DNA from 2 places in the Serratia ureilytica genome. Region 2 is predicted to be linked to the other one. Evidence: predicted binding sites of a transcription regulator. Region 2 holds the regulator's gene; the other holds the start of a gene.

Region 1 (9,779 bases), 820 kb from region 2:
GACGGTATACACCAGAATGCGCAGCCCGGCGTCTTTCAACGCTTTCACCCGCTCAGCGGTCAGCGCTTTGTGGTCGATATGCAGCGAGACGCAATCCAGACGCTCCGTCAGCTCGCGCCAGTTGTCGTCCCAGGCCTCCAGCAGCAGGCCGCGCGGCAAGTCCGGCACGGTGCGTTGCGCCGCCGCCAACGCTTCCACCGAGAAGGAGGAGAGCAGCGGGTCGGTCTGCCCTTGCCACAGCAACCGCGCCGCCAGCGCCACCACCCGCCCGGTTTCATCGTCGCTGCCGGTGGTCGGTTTGATCTCGATATTGGCCATCAGGCCGTGTTCCCGGCAGCGTTCCGCCACCTCCGACAGCAGCGGCAGCCGCTCGCCCTTGAAGGCCGAACTGTACCAGTTGCCGGCGTCCAGCTGCACCAGTTTGTCCCACGGCAGCTCGCCCGCCACGCCCCAACCGTTGCTGGTGCGATCCAGCGTGTCGTCGTGCAGCAGGAAAATTTGCCCGTCCTGCGCCAGCTTGGCGTCGAACTCGATCATCTTGTGGCCGTGGCGCGCGCCGACGTCGATCGCCGCCAGGGTGTTTTCCGGCGCCAGAGAACCGCCGCCGCGGTGGGCGACAATATGAGGGTAAGGCCAGGGTCTCGTCATCAATCCATCCGTAATCCGCTGTGGGTGTCAAAGAAGTGCAGCGCCTGAGCAGGCAGCTGCAAATATAGCGTACTGCCCGCCGTCGGCAAGGTTTCATGCGACAACCGCGCGATCACCCCGTGACCGCCCCACTGGCCGTGCGCCAGATTGTCGGCCCCCAGCAGTTCCAGCGTCTGCAGCTGCAGCGGCACGCCCTGGCCTTGCGCCACCAGCTGAATATGCTCCGGCCGAATGCCCAGCGTCAACTGCCGCCCCGCCCACTGCGGCTTGGCCGCCGGCAACGGCAGCGTCATGCCGTCCGCCAGCAGCAGCTGGCCGCCGTCGGCGCTCAGGGTGCCGGGCAACAGGTTCATCGCCGGCGAGCCGATAAAGCCGGCGACGAACAGCGAAGCCGGCCGCTGATACACCTCGCTCGGGGTGCCGATCTGCTCCGCCACGCCCTTGTTCATTACGATCACCCGCTGCGCCAGCGTCATCGCCTCCACCTGGTCGTGAGTCACGTACAGGCTGGTGGTTTTCAGGCGTCGGTGCAGCTGTTGCAGCTCCAGGCGCATCTGCACCCGCAGCTTGGCGTCCAGGTTGGACAGCGGTTCATCGAACAGGAACACCGCCGGTTCGCGCACGATGGCGCGCCCCATCGCCACGCGCTGGCGCTGGCCGCCGGAAAGTTCGCGCGGTTTGCGCTTGAGCAGCGGCTCCAGCTCCAGGATGCGCGCCGCTTCCTCCACTCGCTGGCGGATATGCTCCTTGCCGAAACCGCGGATCTTGAGGCCGTAAGCCATGTTGTCGTACACGCTCATGTGCGGATAGAGCGCGTAGTTCTGGAACACCATCGCGATGCCGCGATCCTTGGGCTCCAGATCGGTCACGCGCCGGGTATCGATATAGATATCGCCGCTGGTGGTGCGCTCCAGCCCGGCCACCATCCGCAGCAGCGTGGATTTGCCGCAGCCGGACGGGCCGACCATCACGATGAATTCACCGTCCGCCACGTCGAGGTCGATCTGTTTGATCACCGGCGTTTTACCGTCGTAAGACTTGGTGACCGCCTGTAGTTTTAATCCTGCCATCGTCGTTATTTCTCGCTATCAACCAGACCGCGCACAAACCAGCGCTGCATCAGAAGCACCACCGCCAGCGGTGGCAATAAAGTCAGAATCATCGCCGCCATCACCTGGTTCCACTGGGTCGGCGCGCCGGAAGTGGAGATCATGCTCTTGATGCCCGCCACCGCGGTGCCCATCGAAGCGTCGCTGGTGATCAGGATCGGCCACAGGTATTGGTTCCAGCCGTAGATAAAGGTGATGACGAACAGCGCCGCCAGATTGGTTTTCGACAGCGGCAACACGATGTCCCAGAAGAAACGCATCGGCCCGGCGCCGTCGATGCGCGCCGCCTCCAGCAGCTCATCCGGCAACGTCATGAAGAACTGGCGCAGCAGGAAGGTGGCGGTGGCCGAGGCCATCAGCGGCAGCGTCAGGCCGGTATAGCTGTCCAGCAGGTTGAGGTTGGAGATCACCTCCACCGTCGGGAAAATGCGCACTTCCACCGGCAGCATCAGGGTGAGGAAAATCAGCCAAAAAAACAGGCTGCGCAGCGGGAAACGGAAATACACGATGGCGTAAGCCGACAGCACTGACACCGCGATCTTGCCGCAGGTGATCGCCAGCGCCATGATCACGCTGTTGAGCAGCAGCAGCGAGAACGGCACCTTGAGGTTGCCCACGCCGCCCTGCCAGATATTGCGGATGTTCTCCCACAGGTGACCGCCGGGCACCAGCGTCATCGGCACCTGAAACACCTGCTTGTCGTCCAGCGTGGCGGCGACAAAGGCCACGTACAGCGGGAACAGCACCACCAGCACGCCGATAATCAGCATCACATGGCTGAAGATATCCAGCCCGCGTCGATTCTCAATCATTGATAGCGCACCTTACGTTCAACGAAGCGGAACTGGATCACCGTCAGGCCGATCACCAGCAGCATCAGGATCACCGACTGTGCGGCGGAGCTGGAGAGATCCAATCCGGCGAAGCCTTCGCGGTAGATCTTGTAGATCAACGTGGTGGTGGACTGCACCGGCCCGCCGCCGGTGGCGGCGTCGATCACCGGGAAGGTATCGAAGAAGGCGTACACCAGATTGACCACCAGCAGGAAGAAGCTCACCGGCGCGATCAGCGGCAGCACCAGATGGAAGAAACGCCGCACCGGGCCGGCGCCGTCGATGGCCGCCGCTTCCACCAGCGAACGCGGGATCGACTGCAGCGCCGCGAGGAAAAACAGGAAGTTATAGCTTATCTGCTGCCATACCGAGGCCAGCACCACCAGGAACATCGCCTGGCCGCTGTTTTGCGCATGGTTCCAGTTATAGCCCAGACCGTTGAGGAAATGGGTGATCAACCCCAGACCGGGGTTGAACAGAAAGATCCACAGCACCGCCGCCACCGCCGGCGCCACCGCGTAGGGCAGGATCATCAGCGTGCGATAGAGGCGGCTGCCGCGCAGCACGTAGTCCACCAGCGCAGCGAAGAACAGCGAAACCGCCAGCCCGATGCCGGCCACCAGGAAGCTGAAGATCAGCGTGGTGTAGAACGAGTCGAGGTAGTAAGGATCCTGGAACAGCTGTTTAAAGTTATCCAGCCCGACAAACTGGCTGGACAGGCCGAACGGATCGAGGCTCTGCACCGAATACCACAGCGCTTCGCCGGCGGGCCATAAAAAGAAGACGGCGGTAATCAGCAGCTGCGGCAGCACCAGCGCATAGGGCAACCAGCTGCAGCCGAAACCGGGACGGGAAGATGACATAGCAGTTAAACCATTAATCGGGTACGGAAGGATCGGCGTGAAGACGCGAGCCCGGTCTACCGGGCCCGCGACGCGGGGTTACTTGGTCGAAGCTTCGAAGCGGCGCAGCAGCACGTCACCGCGCTGCACGGCGGCGTCCAACGCCTGCTGAGGCGTTTTCTTGCCGGTCCACACGCCTTCCAGCTCCTCATCCACCACGCTGCGGATCTGCGGCATGTTGCCCAGGCGCAGGCCCTTGGTGAACGGCAACGGCGGCTTGTTCAGCATCTGACGAGTGGCGACGTCGGCACCCGGGTTCTTGTCGTAGAAGCCCTGCTGCTTGGTCAGATCGTAAGCCGCGGTGGTGATCGGCAGATAGCCGGTCTTCTGGTGCCATTCGGCGGCGATTTCCGGCTGCGCCAGGTACTGCAGGAATTCGGCCACGCCCTTGTAGGTGGCGGCGTCTTTGCCGTTCATCACCCACAGGCTGGCCCCGCCGATGATGGCGTTTTGCGGCGCATTTTTCGCGTCGGCGTCGTACGGCATCATGCCGACGCCGTAGTTGAATTTGGCGTAGTGCTTGATGTCCGCCAACGAACCGGATGAGGCGGTGGTGATGGCGCAATCGCCGTTATAGAACTTCTCGGTGGATTCGTCTTTGCGGCCGAAATAGGTGAAGTCGCCCTTCTTGTTCATCGCTTCGAGCAGCGCAATATGTTTGACCTGCAGCGGTTGGTTGAACTCCAGCTTGGCGCTGGTGCCGCCAAAGCCGTTGTTTTCACTGGCGAACGGCACGCCGTGCCAGGCGCTGAAGTTCTCCAGTTGGATCCAGCCCTGCCAGCCGCTGGCGTAACCGCACTTCATGCCGGCTTCGCGCAGTTTGGCGGTATCCGCCGCCAGTTCCTGCCAGGTTTTCGGCGGTTGTTCCGGGTTCAGGCCGGCCTTTTTGAAGGCGTCTTTGTTGTAGTACAGCACCGGCGTGGAGCTGTTGAACGGCTGCGACAGCAGATGGCCGCTCTTGTTGTCGGTGTAATAGCCGGCCACCGTCGGCACGAACACCGACTCGTCGAAGTTGATGCCGGCCTCTTTAAACACTTCGTAGACCGGTTTGATGGCCTTGCTGGCCATCATGGTGGCGGTGCCCACCTCGTAAACCTGCAGGATCGCCGGCGCCTTGCCGGAGCGGTAAGCGGCGATGCCCGCCGCCAGGCTCTGTTCGTAGTTGCCTTTATAAACCGGCACAATCTTGACGTCGCTGTGCGACTGGTTGAAGCGATCCGCCAGAGAGTCCACTTCTTTACCCAGTTCGCCTTCCATCGAATGCCAGAACGGGATTTCTGTCGCCGCCAGCGCCTGTGCGCTGACCGCCAGGGTCAATGCGACGCACAGCGTGGTTTTGCGAATAGCGTAGGTGAGCATGCCTAACTCCTGAAAAAGCTGGTGTAAAAGCGCGTGAGCGAAAAGAATCAGTTTTTTGTTCGGAAGCTAACATGCCATGCGCGGATGACAGAAAAATAACCGTTAGATGACAGCCACATGACGGCAAGGTGAAGTGAAGATGGCGGTTTGATGTCGGCGGCGGGCATGGGCTCCGCCGCCGCGAGGATTACAGCGAACGGCGCAGGCGCGCGACCGCTTCTTGCATCTGCTGCTCGGTGGCGGTGGCGAACGACAGGCGGAAGGTCGAACGATCCGGGTTGTCGGAGAAGAAGTATTCCCCCGGCACGAACACCACGCCCTGCTGCAGCGTGGTGTTCAGCCATTCGGTGGCGTTGAACGGCTGGCGGAAACGCGCCCACAGGAACATGCCGCCCTTCGGTTTATCGAAGGTGATGTAGTCGCCCAGCTCCTGCTCCACCAAACCGGCCAGGATCTCGCCCTTGTGTTTATAGGCGGCGCGGATCTTGTCGATCTGCGCCGGCAGGCGATCCAGGCCAAGGTAGCATTCGACGATGCTCTGCGACAGGGCGCTGGCGTGCAGATCCGCCGCCTGTTTGATGATCGCCACTTTATGCAGCAGGAACGGCGGCAGGATCGCCCAGCCCAAACGCAGGCCCGGCGCCAGGATCTTGGAAAAGGTCGAGGTATAGATGATGTGGTCGGTGTTGCCCAGCACCTGCTGCGACACCTGATGCAGCGTCGGGTGGCGCTCTTCGGTGAAACGCAGCTCGCCGTACGGATCGTCTTCGATGATCAGGAAGTTATGTTCGGCGGCCAGCTTCACCAGCAGTTCGCGGCGCTCGGCGCTGAGAGTGATGCCGCTGGGGTTGCCGAAGTTCGGCACCACGTACACGCCCTTGATGCGCTGGGTTTTCAGCAGCTCGGCCAGCTCTTCCACCACCATGCCGTCGCTGTCGGACGAGACCGACATGATGTTGGCCTCCGCCAGTTCCAGCGTTTGCAGCGCCGCCAGGTAGGTCGGGCGCTCCACCACGAACACGTCGCCCGGGTTGACGATGGCGCGCATCACCAAATCCAGGGCCTGCTGAGAGCCGGCGGTGACCATCACCTCTTCTGCGCGCGCGGTGACGCCGCGCTCGGCGCACAGCGCGCAAATGCGCTCACGCAGCAGCGGGCTGCCCTCGGTCAGGCCATACTGGAATGCGCTTTTCGGCTGTTCGGTGATCGCCTGCTGGGTGGCGATGCTCAATCCTTCGAAATCGAACAACGCATCAGAGGGGATGCCGCCCGCCAGCGAAATGACGTGTTCCATCTTGCTGTGCTTAAGCAATTCACGGATGGCCGAACTTTTTACGTTAACGATACGCTGCGCGAGTAACCCTTCTGTCTTCATTTCTTCTTCTCGTACCTGATTATTTTAATTCGTAGGGGGGCGGATTAACCGCCCAGATACGCCGACCTCACTGCTTCGTTGGCTAACAATGCAGCCCCCGTATCTTCCAACACCACGCGGCCGTTTTCCAGCACATAACCGCGGTCCGCCAATTTCAGCGCCTGATTGGCGTTTTGCTCCACCAGAAAGATGGTCATGCCCTCTTCCCGCAGCTGCTGAATGATGTCGAAAATCTGCTGGATGATGATGGGCGCCAGCCCAAGCGAAGGTTCGTCGAGCAGTAGCAGCTTCGGCTGGCTCATCAGCGCGCGGCCGATGGCCAACATCTGCTGTTCGCCGCCGGACATGGTGCCGGCACGCTGGCTTCGGCGCTCCAGCAGGCGCGGGAACAGCGTGAACACCCGTTCGATGCGCTGCTGATATTGGTGACGATCGGCGAAGAAGCCGCCCATCGCCAGATTTTCTTCCACCGTCATGCGCGAGAAGACGCGCCGCCCTTCCGGCACGATCGCCACCGCTTCGCGCATGATGCGCGAGGTTTGCCACTGGGTGATGTCCTGCCCCTGGAAGACGATGCTGCCTTCGCTGGCGCGCGGTTCGCCGCACAGGGTGCCGAGCAGCGTGGTTTTACCGGCGCCGTTGGCGCCGATTAACGTCACGATTTCGCCCTGACTAATCGTGAGACTGACCTGATGCAGCGCCTGGATTTTGCCGTAATGGGCGGATACCTGATTGAATGACAACATATTATTATTCGCCCAAATAAGCCCGGATCACATCCGGATTGTTGCGGATCTCCGCCGGTGTGCCCTGCGCCAGCGGCGTGCCCTGATTCACCACGTAAATGCGATCGGAGATGCCCATCACCAGCTTCATGTCGTGCTCGATCAGCAACACCGAGACCTTATGCCGATCGCGCAGCTCGACGATCAGATGATCCAGCTCGTCGGTCTCTTTCGGGTTCAGACCGGCGGCCGGTTCGTCCAGCATCAGCAGCTCCGGCCGGGTCACCATGCAGCGGGCGATCTCCAGCCGACGCTGCTGCCCGTAGGCCAGATTGCCCGCCGAACGGTTGGCCATATCCAGCAGGCCGACGCGCTCCAGCCACTCCGCTGCGTGCGCCAGTGCCTCGGCTTCGGCGCGGCGGAAGGCCGGGGTTTTCAGCAGCCCGGCGAACACGCCGCTTTTCAGGTGCTGATGCTGCGCCACCAACAGGTTCTCAATCACCGTCATTTCACGGAACAGCCGCACATGCTGGAAGGTGCGCACTACGCCCATACGGGCGATGGCCTGCCCCGCCAGCCCTTCCAGATGGCGATCGCGCAATTTGATGGTGCCGCCGCTCGGGCGGTAGAAACCGGTCAGGCAGTTAAACACCGTGGTTTTACCGGCGCCGTTGGGGCCGATCAGCGACACGATTTCGCCTTCATTGAGCGTCAACGCGACATTGTTGACCGCCAGCAGCCCGCCAAAACGCATTGACAGGCCTTCCACCTGCAGTAAAGGTTGAACGCTCATGCCTGTTCCCCCTTGCCCGCGTGAATGTCCGCCGCCTGCAGCTTCAGCTGCGGCCGTTTCATCGGCAACAGCCCCTGCGGCCGCCAAATCATCATCAGCACCATCAGAGCGCCCAGCAGCAGCATGCTGTATTCATTCAGATCGCGCATCAGCTCGCGCGACACCACCAACAGGATCGCCGCCAGAATGACCGCGAACTGCGATCCCATGCCCCCCAGTACGACGATCGCCAACACGAAGGCCGACTCGACGAAAGTGAAGGATTCCGGGCTGACGAACCCCTGGCGCGCGGCGAACAGCGTGCCGGCAAACCCGGCGAACGCGGCGCTGATGGTAAAGGCGGTCAGCTTGATGCGCGTCGGGCTGAGGCCCAGCGAGCGGCAGGCGATCTCGTCTTCGCGCAGCGCTTCCCAGGCGCGCCCGAGCGGCATGCGCAGCAGGCGGTTGATGACGAACAGCGTCAGCACCACCAGCAGCAGCGCCACCAGGTACAGAAATACGATGCGATCGCTCGGATCGTATTTCAGGCCGAAGACGTTATGGAAGGTATCCCAGCCGCCGTCGCGCACGCTGCGGTTAAACTCCAGGCCGAAGAAGGTCGGTTTCGGGATCTGGCTGATGCCGTTCGGCCCGCCGGTGATTTCGGTATTGTTCAGCAGCAGGATGCGCACGATCTCACCGAAGCCGAGCGTCACGATCGCCAGATAGTCGCCGCGCAGCCGCAGCACCGGGAAACCGAGCAGGAAGCCGAAGGCGGCGGTGACGATGCCCGCCAGCGGCAGGCTCTCCCAAAAGCCGAGGCCGTAATAATGATTCAGCAGCGCATAGGTGTAGGCGCCGATGGCGTAGAAACCGCCGTAGCCGAGCACCAGCAGACCGGACAGGCCCACCACCACGTTGAGGCCGAGGCCCAGCATCACGTAGATCAGCGTCAGGGTGGCGATATCCACCGTGCCGCGCGACACCAGGAACGGCCAGGCGACCGCCGCGACGAGCAGCAGAGCCGCCAGCAGCTTTTGCCGCGGCGTGGTGCCGTCGAAGCTCGGCAGCACGAACGCCGGGCCGGAGACCTTTTTCAGGCCCTGCTGCAGCAGCGGGCGCAACAGCTGGAAGAAAAAGACGATGACGCAGCCGATGCCGATCCACATCCAGCGCACTTCCGCCGCGCCGTGCACCACCAGTTTGGTGCCGTCCAGGCTCAGCTGCATGCCCATCAGGAACGACGCCATCACGAACAGCACCGCCGTGGCGATCAGCGCATTGAGCAGATTGAGTTTCATACTTTCTCAACCTCCGGACGCCCGAGGATGCCGGTCGGCATGATCAGCAGCACCACGATCAGCAGCGCGAACGACACCACGTCTTTGTATTCGGTGCTCAGGTAGGCGGAGGTCAGCGCTTCCGCCACGCCCAGCACCAGGCCGCCGATCATCGCGCCCGGAATGCTGCCGATGCCGCCCAGAACCGCGGCGGTGAAGGCTTTCATACCGGCCATGAAGCCGATGTAAGGGTTGATGACGCCGTAGAACTGGCCGAGCAACACCCCGGCCACCGCCGCCATCACCGCACCGATGACGAAGGTCAGCGAGATCACCCGGTCCGTGTTGATGCCCAGCAGGCTGGCCATCTTCAGATCTTCCGCACAGGCGCGGCAGGCACGGCCCATGCGCGAATAGCGGATAAACAGCGTCAGCGCCAGCATCGCCAGGAAGGTCACGAGCCAGATGGTCAGCTGCATGGTGCTGATGGTGGCGGCGAAGCCGTTGCTTTCCCCCAGCACCCACTGGCCGGTGACCAGGCTGGGCAGCGCCAGATCGCGTGAGCCCTGCGTCAGGCTGACGTAGTTTTGCAGGAATATCGACATGCCGATGGCCGAGATCAGCGCAATCAGGCGCTTGGAGTTGCGCACCGGCTTGTAGGCCACCCGCTCGATGCTCCAGCCGTAGGCGCTGGCGATGACGATCGAGACCAGGAACGCGGCGCCGATCAGCAGCCAGCCGACGTCGATGCCGAGCATCATCAGGGCGGCAATAAC
Region 2 (9,779 bases):
TAATCACCACGTTATTATTGAGTATTTTAGCGATTTTCATGGTCTTTCCCGGTGTTTCAGCATCCTGAAAACGAAAAAACCTGACGCCCGGAAGCGATCCCGGGCGTCAGGTTTTGCCTGTATTTTATGTTTCTGCCCTGCGGCCTGAGCGGCGGAGGGGATACAGTAACAATCCTGTTATGCCTGCATAATAACCCGTGCTCGCCGCGGCTCAACGCTTTTCACCGCGGAGTGCCGCCACGGTCACACTTCTGCGCCGCGCGCGGCGGGATCATTCCAGCCTGAAGTGCGCCTCCAGCCGGCTGACGCCAAGCCCGTTGACCTTTTTCACCTTGATTTGCACCGGAATACGCTCTTTCATCGCCTCGACGTGGCTGATCACGCCAATGGTTTTACCGGAAGCATTCAGGCTGTCCAGCGCGTCCAGCGCGGTATCGAGGGTTTCGGCGTCCAGCGTGCCGAAGCCTTCGTCGAGGAACAGCGAGTCGATGCTGGTTTTGTGGCTAACCAGATCGGACAACGCCAGCGCCAGCGCCAGGCTGACCAGGAAGCTCTCGCCGCCGGACAGGGTGCGGGTATCGCGCAGCGCATCGGCCTGCCAGGTGTCCACCACCTGCAGCTCCAGCGCGTCGCTGGTTTTGCGCTGCAGCAGGTAGCGCCCGTGCAGCCGGCCGAGCTGAAGGTTGGCCAGGTAGACTAGGTGATCGAGCGTCAGCCCCTGAGCGAAACGGCGGAACTTGTCGCCTTCTTTCGAGCCGATCAGCTGGTTGAGGTAGCTCCAGTCGTCGTAGTCTTGCTGGCTGCGGGCGATTTGCTCGAACAGCGCCTGTTGATTGAGACGACGGGCGGCGTCGCTTTCCAGCTGGTTGCGCAGTTCGCCCTGGCTCAGCTGCAGCGCCTTCAACTGCTGTGCCAGCGCGGCCAGCGATTGGGTGAGCGCGTCGAGATCCGCGTTGGCTTCATCCACCCCTTCAGGGCGGTTCAGCCGATGCTGCTCCAGCGTTTGCGTCGCCTGAGTCAGCAGGGCCGCAGCCTCTACCTGCCGCTGTTGCAGTTGCTCTTTGCGCTGCTGCAATTCGCGGCGCAGGGCGTCGTCCAGCAGCGCGGCGGCGAAGGCGGTTTCATCGGCGAATTCGCTGTCGGCCAGCGCCTGCTGCCATTGCTGCTGCGCCTGCTGCAGCCGTTCCTGCATTTGGGTGTGCTGTTGTTGTAACCCGGCCTGCTGGCCGGCCAGGCGTTCGCGCAGTTCCTGCGCCTTTTGCCACTGCTCGGCGGCCTGAACGCTGGCCTGTTCGCAGGCGGTTTGTTTGGCGCGCAGCTGTTCGCGCACCTGAGCCACCTGCTGTTCGCCGAACAGCGCCAGCCGCTGCGCACGTCGTTCAGCGAGGGTTTTCTCGCCTTCTTGCCAGCGTTGTTGCAGCTCTTGCTGCTGTTGCAGGCTGTCGGCGTGGGCTTTATGCAGCAGCGTAAAGCGTTCTTCGAGCAACGCCAGCTGTTGCTGCGTCTGCTGCTGCTGCGCTTGCAGAGCGGTGAGCGCGTCTTTCGCCTGCTGTACCGCCTGCGCCGCCTGTTCATGCTGCTGCAGCGCCTGTTGCCCGCACCGCTCTTCGTCGTCGCAGCCGTTCAGCCAGGCGCTGAGTTGCTCGCCATCCGCCAACGTAAAGTCGAACGCCAGCGGTGCGCTGAGCTGCCGCCACTGCTGCTGTTGGGCAGCCAGCTGCTGTTCATCCTGCGCGATGGTTTGCTGTTGGCGCTGTTGTTGTTCCTGCAGGCCTTCGCAGCGGGTACGCAGCTCGGTGCCCTGGGTTTGCAGTTTCTCGGCGAGGGTACGCATCTCGACCAAACGCTGTTCCGTGGCCGAAGGCTGCACCGCCTGATACTGCTCTACCGCCGGATGGCTGGTGGAACCGCACAGCGGGCAGGGGGCACCGTTCTGCAGCAGGGCGCGCTCCGCCTCCAGACTGACGATGCGTTTTTCCAGTTCGTAGATCCGCTCCACTTCCTGCAGCTGCGCCTTGTGCTGTTTGAATTGCTGACGCGCGTTCTCCAGCTGTTGTTGCAACCCGGCGAGCTGCGTTTGCCGCTCGGCATGCTCCGCCTGTTGCCGGGCCAGACGCTCGCGAGTCTGACGGTGAAGGGATGTCAGAGTAAACAGCTGCTGGCGCGTTGGGCGCAGGTCTGCCAGGGCGCTCAGGCGCTGGCGCAGCGGGGCCAGCGGCGTTTTCGCCTCCAGTGCCTGCTGCTGTTGCTGTTGAACGGCCAGCGCTTCGCTCAGCGCGCTCAGTTGCTGCTGATGCTGTGCGGCCTGCGTCGTCAGTTGGTGGCGTTGGACGGTGAGTTGCTCCAGCGCGGTCTGTTGTTTAGCGCACTGCTGCGCGGCGGCATCGCCGGCCTGTCGCCGCTCGGCCTGGGTCGATAGCAGTTGGGCTATTTGGTGATCGAGCGGGGCGACCTGCTCGTCGATCAGCTGTTGCTGTTGCCGCATATGCTCGGCATGGGTTTGCTGCGCCTGGCGGGTTTTCTCCACCGCCTGCTGCAGCGGCGCCAACTGAGCCGAGTGTTGTTCCTGTTGCTGCGTCAGCTGAGCTGCCTGCTGTTGTATCGTTTGCAGCTCGGCGCGGCAGCGATCGCGTTCGCCGCGCAGCGGCCGCAATTTCTCGGCCGGTTCGCTGAGCGCCAGCCGCTGCAGCTGCGGGGCGGCCTCGGCCTGCTCGCGCTGGGCGGTTTCCAGCCGCAGCTGACCCTCGCTTTGCTGTTGCCGGAGGCGTTGCCATTGCTGCAGCCAGCTCAGCGCCTGTTGCTGTTGCTGGGTTTGCTCGCCGAGGGTGATTTCCTGCGCGCTCAGCGCCGTCAGCTGTTCGCTCAAGGAGTGGCGCTGCTCGTCGTTCAGCAGCTCGATGCCGCTGGCGCGCTGGTGCAACCCATCCAGGTCGGTTTTGGCCAGCTTGTGCGACTCGAACACCTGTTCGGACAGCCGCCCGTAGATTTCGGTGCCGGTCAGCTCTTCCAACAGCTCGGCGCGATCGTTGGCGTCGGCGTTGAGGAACGCGGCGAACTGCCCCTGAGACAGCATCATCGATTTGGTGAAGCGGCCGAAGTCCAGCCCGGTGATGGCAGCGGTGATCTCCAGCTTGTCGCGCACCTTATCCGCCAGGATCTTGCCGTCCTCGCGGCGCGCCAGTTCGACCTTCGGCGCCTGCAAATTGCCGTCCGGCGCATTTTTGGCGCGGCGCTGGCTCCAGAAGGCGCGATAGCCGACGCCCTTGACCTCGAATTCGACCTCCGCCAGCGATTCGGCGGTGTGGCGGGTCATCAGTTCATTCTGGCTCGGCGTGACGTTGAGGCGCGGCGTCTGGTGGTACAGCGCCAGGCAGATGGCGTCCAGCAGGGTGGTTTTGCCTGCGCCGGTCGGGCCGGTAATGGCGAACAGGCCGTTGCTGGCGAACGGCTCGGCGGTGAAGTCAATTTTCCATTCGCCCTGCAGCGAATTGAGGTTTTTTAACCGCAGGCTGAGGATCTTCATGGGTTGGTCTCCTCTGCGTTGTGCTGCACTGCATCGACCACCTGGCGGAACATCTGGCGCATCCGCCGTTGGCGCGCTTCGGGCATGTCGGCCTCCTGCGCCAGGCGCCGTTCGAACACCTCGTTGACGCTCAGCTCGTTCAGCGTTTCTTTGTCCTGCTGCGCGATCGCCTGGCGGCGTTGCTCTTTGCTGCGCCGCAGCAGCACCACTTCCACCGGCAGCTCATCCGCCATCAGCTGGATGCGGCGTTGGATATCGCTGAGGTAGTCCTGCGTCGCCACTTCGATATCCAGCCACACCGGCAGCTCGCCGGCATAGTCGGCAAATTGTTGCAGCTGCCGTTCGATCTCGGCCAGATCGCCTTTGATCAGCTGCATGGGCTGGAACTGCGGGATCGTTAAAGCGTCTACCTGCTGCAGGGCGCCGTCGGCGAAATCGACCAGGAAGACGCTTTTGGCTTTGCCCAGTTCATCGAAGCTGAGCGGGATCGGCGAGCCGCTATAGCGAATATGTTCCGACTTGGCGACGTTCTGCGCGCGGTGAATGTGGCCGAGCGCGATGTAATCGGCGGGCGGGAAGGCCTGTGCCGGGAAGGCGTCGAGGGTGCCGATATAGATGTCGCGCACCGAGTCGGAGGTGGTGACGCCGACGGTGGTCAGGTGGCCGGTGGCGACGATCGGCAGCGGCAAGCCCAGCTGGTTGCGGCGCTCGCAGGCCGCCTGATACAGCGTCTGATAATGTTCGGCGATGGCTTCCTGTAGCGCCTGCTGTTTCTGTGCGCCGGATTCGCCGGCGCGGCTGGTGAGCAGATCGCGCGGCCGCAGGAACGGAATGGCGCACAGCACCGCGCCCGGCTGGCCGTCGCGCCGGTTCAGCACCACGATCTGCTGTTCCGGGGCGCCCTGCGCGCTGGCGATCACCGTGGTGTTCAGGCAGGAGAGCAGCTCCCGCGATTCGTTCAGCGTCGCCACCGAGTCGTGGTTGCCGCCCAGCACCACCAACTGGCAGCCGGTGCGCTGCAGTTCCACCACGAAGCGGTTGTACAGTTCGCGGGCATAGCTGGGCGGTGAGCCGGTATCGAACAGATCCCCGGCGACGATCAGCGCATCCACCTGTTGCTGTTCGATCTGTTCGATCAGCCAGTTCAGAAAAGCCTGGTGCTCGGCGGCGCGGCTTTTGGTGAAAAAGTACTGGCCAAGGTGCCAGTCAGAGGTGTGGATCAGGCGCATGACACTCCCGGATGCAAAGATAATGGCGATGATTATAAAGGCCGCGGCGGCGGCTGTCCCGGCGCAATGATGATGACAACCGGATGATTTTTCTTTACTGCAGGAAATAATCGCTATGCTTACTGCCTATAACAGCCGGTTTTTTTCATAAAAGTGTCACAAAACTGACGCATAATGGCGCCCGAAAAGTCGCTAACACATTGGCAGGATTGACGATGGCAAGACGCATACTGGTGGTGGAAGACGAAGCGCCGATCCGTGAGATGGTGTGCTTTGTGTTGGAACAAAATGGTTACCAACCGTTGGAAGCCGAGGATTATGACAGCGCCGTGACGCGTCTGTCTGAGCCGTTCCCTGATTTGGTGTTGCTTGACTGGATGTTGCCCGGGGGTTCCGGCATTCAGTTTATCAAACATATGAAGCGCGAAGCGCTGACCCGCGATATCCCGGTGATGATGTTGACCGCGCGCGGCGAAGAAGAAGACCGGGTACGCGGCCTGGAAGTGGGGGCGGATGATTACATCACCAAGCCGTTCTCGCCCAAGGAGCTGGTGGCGCGCATCAAGGCGGTCATGCGCCGCATTTCACCGATGGCGGTGGAGGAGGTGATTGAAATGCAAGGGCTGAGCCTGGACCCGTCCTCCCACCGCGTGATGGCGAACGATCAGGCGCTGGACATGGGGCCGACCGAGTTCAAGCTGTTGCACTTCTTTATGACCCACCCGGAGCGGGTTTATAGCCGTGAGCAGTTGCTTAATCACGTCTGGGGCACTAACGTTTATGTGGAAGACCGTACCGTTGACGTGCATATCCGTCGGCTCCGCAAGGCGTTAGAAACCAGTGGGCATGATAAAATGGTTCAAACCGTTCGGGGCACCGGCTACCGGTTCTCAACGCGCTACTGATCGCGCCGCGCTGGAGAATATGCCGTGTTAGAACGTCTGTCGTGGAAGAGGCTGGCTCTGGAGCTGGCTCTTTTTTGTTTGCCCGCCTTACTGCTGGGGCTGATTTTCGGTTATCTGCCTTGGTTCCTGCTGGCCTCCGCGCTGGCTGCGCTGGTGTGGAATTTCTACAACCAGCTCAAACTCTCCCATTGGCTGTGGATCGACCGCAGCATGACGCCGCCGCCCGGCCGCTGGAGCTGGGAGCCGCTGTTTTATGGCCTGTATCAGATGCAGCAGCGCAACCGCCGCCGCCGGCGCGAGCTGGCGCTGCTTATCAAGCGTTTTCGCAGCGGGGCCGAATCGCTGCCTGACGCGGTGGTGATGACCACCGTCGAGGGCAACATCTTCTGGTGCAACGGGCTGGCGCAGCATCTGCTCGGCTTCCGCTGGCCGGAAGACAACGGCCAGCACATCCTTAACCTGCTGCGTTATCCGGAATTCAGCCACTATCTGCAACAGCAGGAGTTTTCGCGTCCGCTGACGCTGCAGTTGAACAACGAACACTACGTCGAATTCCGCGTGATGCCGTATTCCGAAGGGCAGTTGCTGATGGTGGCGCGCGACGTCACCCAGATGCGCCAGCTGGAGGGCGCGCGGCGCAACTTCTTCGCCAACGTCAGCCATGAGCTGCGCACGCCGCTGACGGTGCTGCAGGGCTACCTGGAGATGATGGGCGACGAAGAGCAGGACGGTTCGCTGCGCAGCAAGGCGCTCAGCACCATGCAAGAGCAGACCCGCCGGATGGACGGGTTGGTCAAGCAACTGCTGACGCTGTCGCGCATCGAGGCGGCGCCCAATGTCGACATGAACGAGCGGGTGGATATCCCGCTGATGCTGCGGGTGTTGCAGCGCGAGGCGCAATCGCTGAGCGGCGGCAATCATGAGATCACCTTCCGGGTGAACGAACAGCTCAACGTGTTCGGCAATGAAGACCAGTTGCGCAGCGCGGTGTCTAACCTGGTGTACAACGCGGTCAACCACACGCCAAAGGGCACCCATATCGAAGTGAGCTGGCAACAGACGGCGCATGGCGCGCAGTTCCAGGTCAGCGACAACGGGCCGGGCATCGCCGCCGAACACCTGCCGCGCCTGACCGAGCGTTTTTACCGCGTCGACAAGGCTCGCTCGCGCCAGACCGGCGGCAGCGGGCTGGGGCTGGCGATCGTCAAGCACGCGCTCAGCCATCACGACGCGCGGCTGGAGATCCTCAGCGAACCGGGGATCGGCACCCGCTTTATCTTTACCTTGCCCAATCGGTTGATTGTTCCCGCCGCTTTATCAGAGAATGCGGTGAAAAATTAACGCGAGACACCGGTATGACCCGAATAACCCGAGGGCTGTTGCTTTGCCTGGCGCTGCTGGCCGGACGCGGCGCGCTGGCGCAGCCTGACGGCATGTTGGCGGGCAACCTGTCCAGCGTCGGTTCCGACACGCTGGCGAATCTGATGGCGCTGTGGGCGCAGGATTTCAGCCAGCATTACCCCAACGTTAACCTGCAGATCCAGGCCGCCGGCTCGTCGACCGCGCCGACCGCCTTGGCGGCGGGCGCCGCGCAGCTCGGCCCGATGAGCCGGCCGATGAAGGCGGCCGAGATCTCGGCATTCGAACACCGTTACGGCTATGCGCCGCTGGCGGTGCCGGTAGCGGTGGATGCGCTGGTGGTATTGGTGCATCAGGATAATCCGCTGCGCGGCCTCAATCTGCAGCAGCTCGACCGCATTTTCTCCGCCACCCGGCGCTGCGGCGAAAGCAAACCGCTGACGCGCTGGGGCGAGCTGGGGCTGAGTGGCGACTGGGCGACGCGTTCGCTGCAGCGTTTCGGCCGCAACTCGGCGTCCGGCACCTACGGCTATTTCAAACTGCGCGCGCTGTGCGGCGGCGATTTTATGCCGCGCGTCAATGAGCTGCCCGGCTCGGCCTCGGTGGTGCAGGCGGTGGCCGGTTCGCTCAACGGCATCGGCTACGCCAGCATTGGCTTTCGCGCCAGCGGCGTGCGGCTGCTGCCATTGGCGGAGTCGGGAGAGGACTATGTCGCGCCTACCGCCGCCAACGTGCGCAACGATCGCTACCCGCTGTCGCGCTATCTGTATATCTACATCAACAAAGCCCCCCATCAACCGCTGGAGCCGCTGACCGCCGCGTTCCTCGATCGCGTGCTGTCGACACCAGGCCAGAGCCTGGTCAACCACGACGGCTATCTGCCGCTACCGCCGGCCACCCTGCAGAAGACCCGTCAGGCGCTGGGGTTGCCACTGCTCGCGCCGGCCATGGCGCAATAAGCGACAAAAAACGGCGCAATTTTCACCTTTTTTTATGGCGAAACGAAGCTCATACCACGCGAAAATCGGCTTTTCATTGGCGATTTCGAGCGGTAAAGCGATATATGCTTCACGTTTTGTGAATTCATTGTTCAAAAATGATACAAATCATGTAGTGTATATTTATTGATAACCAATATGATCGACTGGTGGCAAAAGTTTATATGGTCGATAGCTCTGCTTTTCGCCGTGCGTCTTGCCTTGAAGCGCTATAAACGTTTACCTTAGCCTTCGTTGTCGGATTAAACCTCCATTTTTATAACTCCTAAAATTTTGCCCATCTTTATGAGCGGCCACTTTCGAATAGGGACATAAACGCCGGATCGACTGCGTTTAGGGTGCTTATTTGGCGCGGCGACGATCGGGCATGCCGGCAACCGGGTGGGGCGTCACGCCACCACGCTATCGGACCCTTTTTTTCATTTGAACAGGCAACACGACATCGTATGAGTCATCGTTTAACGTCAAAAGATATCCTGGCACTGGGCTTTATGACCTTTGCCTTATTCGTCGGGGCCGGGAACATCATCTTCCCGCCGATGGTCGGTTTGCAGTCCGGTGAACACGTCTGGACTGCGGCGCTGGGCTTCCTGATCACCGCCGTGGGCCTGCCGGTCATCACCGTCATCGCGCTGGCACGCGTCGGCGGCGGCATCGACGCCCTCAGTTCGCCAATCGGCCGCGGCGCCGGCTTGCTGCTGGCGACCGTCTGCTACCTGGCCGTAGGCCCGCTGTTCGCGACGCCGCGTACCGCCACCGTGTCCTTCGAAGTGGGCATCGCCCCGCTGACCGGCGACGGGGCCATGCCGCTGTTCATCTATAGCCTGGTGTACTTCGCGCTGGTGATCGGCATCTCTCTGTATCCGGGCCGCCTGCTCGATACCGTCGGCCATGTGCTGGCGCCGCTGAAGATCGTCGCGCTGGCCGTACTGGGCATCGCCGCGCTGCTGTGGCCTGCCGGCGCGCCGATTCCGGCGACGACGGCTTATCAGAGCGTGCCTTTCTCCTCCGGCTTCGTTAACGGCTATCTGACCATGGATACGCTGGGCGCGCTGGTGTTCGGCATCGTTATCGTCAACGCGGCGCGTTCGCGCGGCGTGAAAGACGCCGGTTTGTTGACCCGCTACACCATTCTGGCCGGTTTGATCGCCGGCGTGGGCCTGACGCTGGTGTACCTGAGCCTGTTCAAACTGGGTTCCGGCAGCGGCGCGCTGGTGCCGGACGCCACCAACGGCGCGGTGATCCTGCACGCTTACGTTCAGAACACCTTTGGCGGCCTCGGCAGCTTCTTCCTGGCGGCGCTGATCTTCATCGCCTGTATGGTGACCGCGGTCGGCCTGACCTGCGCCTGCGCCGAGTTCTTCGCGCAATACCTGCCGTTCTCGTACAAGACGCTGGTATTTATCCTGGGCCTGTTCTCGATGGTGGTGTCCAACCTCGGCCTGAGCCACCTGATTCAGATCTCCATTCCGGTGCTGACCGCGATTTATCCGCCGTGCATCGTGCTGGTGGTGCTGAGCTTCACCCTGCGTTGGTGGCACAGCGCGCCACGCATCATCGCGCCGGTGATGCTTGTCAGCCTGTTGTTTGGTATCCTTGACGCGGTGAAAGCCTCCAGTTTCCAGCAGCTGCTGCCGGCCTGGACCACTCACCTGCCGCTGGCGGAGCAGGGGTTGGCATGGTTGCCGCCTTCGCTGCTGATGCTGGCGCTGGTCGCGATTTATGATCGGGTGTGCACGCGTTCCCAAGTGACCGCGCACTGATA

What was found. Region 2 encodes PhoB, which activates phosphate uptake and scavenging genes when phosphate is short. Its sites were predicted from a motif close to CTGTCATAAAACTGNCNNAT; they were not measured.
Positions count from the first base shown of each region.
Region 1: the regulator PhoB is predicted to act here: its motif matches at 4,945-4,964, upstream of ugpB (sn-glycerol-3-phosphate ABC transporter substrate-binding protein UgpB).

Region 1 covers NZ_CP071320.1:4,829,635-4,839,413, forward strand. Annotated here, with positions in the region: gene ugpQ (glycerophosphodiester phosphodiesterase) at 1-648, opposite strand, end outside; gene J0X03_RS22870 (sn-glycerol-3-phosphate import ATP-binding protein UgpC) at 648-1,718, opposite strand; gene ugpE (sn-glycerol-3-phosphate ABC transporter permease UgpE) at 1,724-2,569, opposite strand; gene ugpA (sn-glycerol-3-phosphate ABC transporter permease UgpA) at 2,566-3,453, opposite strand; gene ugpB (sn-glycerol-3-phosphate ABC transporter substrate-binding protein UgpB) at 3,532-4,851, opposite strand; gene J0X03_RS22890 (aminotransferase-like domain-containing protein) at 5,039-6,226, opposite strand; gene livF (high-affinity branched-chain amino acid ABC transporter ATP-binding protein LivF) at 6,271-6,972, opposite strand; gene livG (high-affinity branched-chain amino acid ABC transporter ATP-binding protein LivG) at 6,977-7,744, opposite strand; gene J0X03_RS22905 (high-affinity branched-chain amino acid ABC transporter permease LivM) at 7,741-9,024, opposite strand; gene livH (high-affinity branched-chain amino acid ABC transporter permease LivH) at 9,021-9,779, opposite strand, start outside.
Region 2 covers NZ_CP071320.1:4,008,138-4,017,916, reverse strand. Annotated here, with positions in the region: gene licT (BglG family transcription antiterminator LicT) at 1-40, opposite strand, end outside; gene sbcC (exonuclease subunit SbcC) at 272-3,523, opposite strand; gene sbcD (exonuclease subunit SbcD) at 3,520-4,752, opposite strand; gene phoB (phosphate response regulator transcription factor PhoB) at 4,968-5,657, shown strand; gene phoR (phosphate regulon sensor histidine kinase PhoR) at 5,682-6,998, shown strand; gene J0X03_RS18940 (PstS family phosphate ABC transporter substrate-binding protein) at 7,013-7,975, shown strand; gene brnQ (branched-chain amino acid transport system II carrier protein) at 8,461-9,777, shown strand.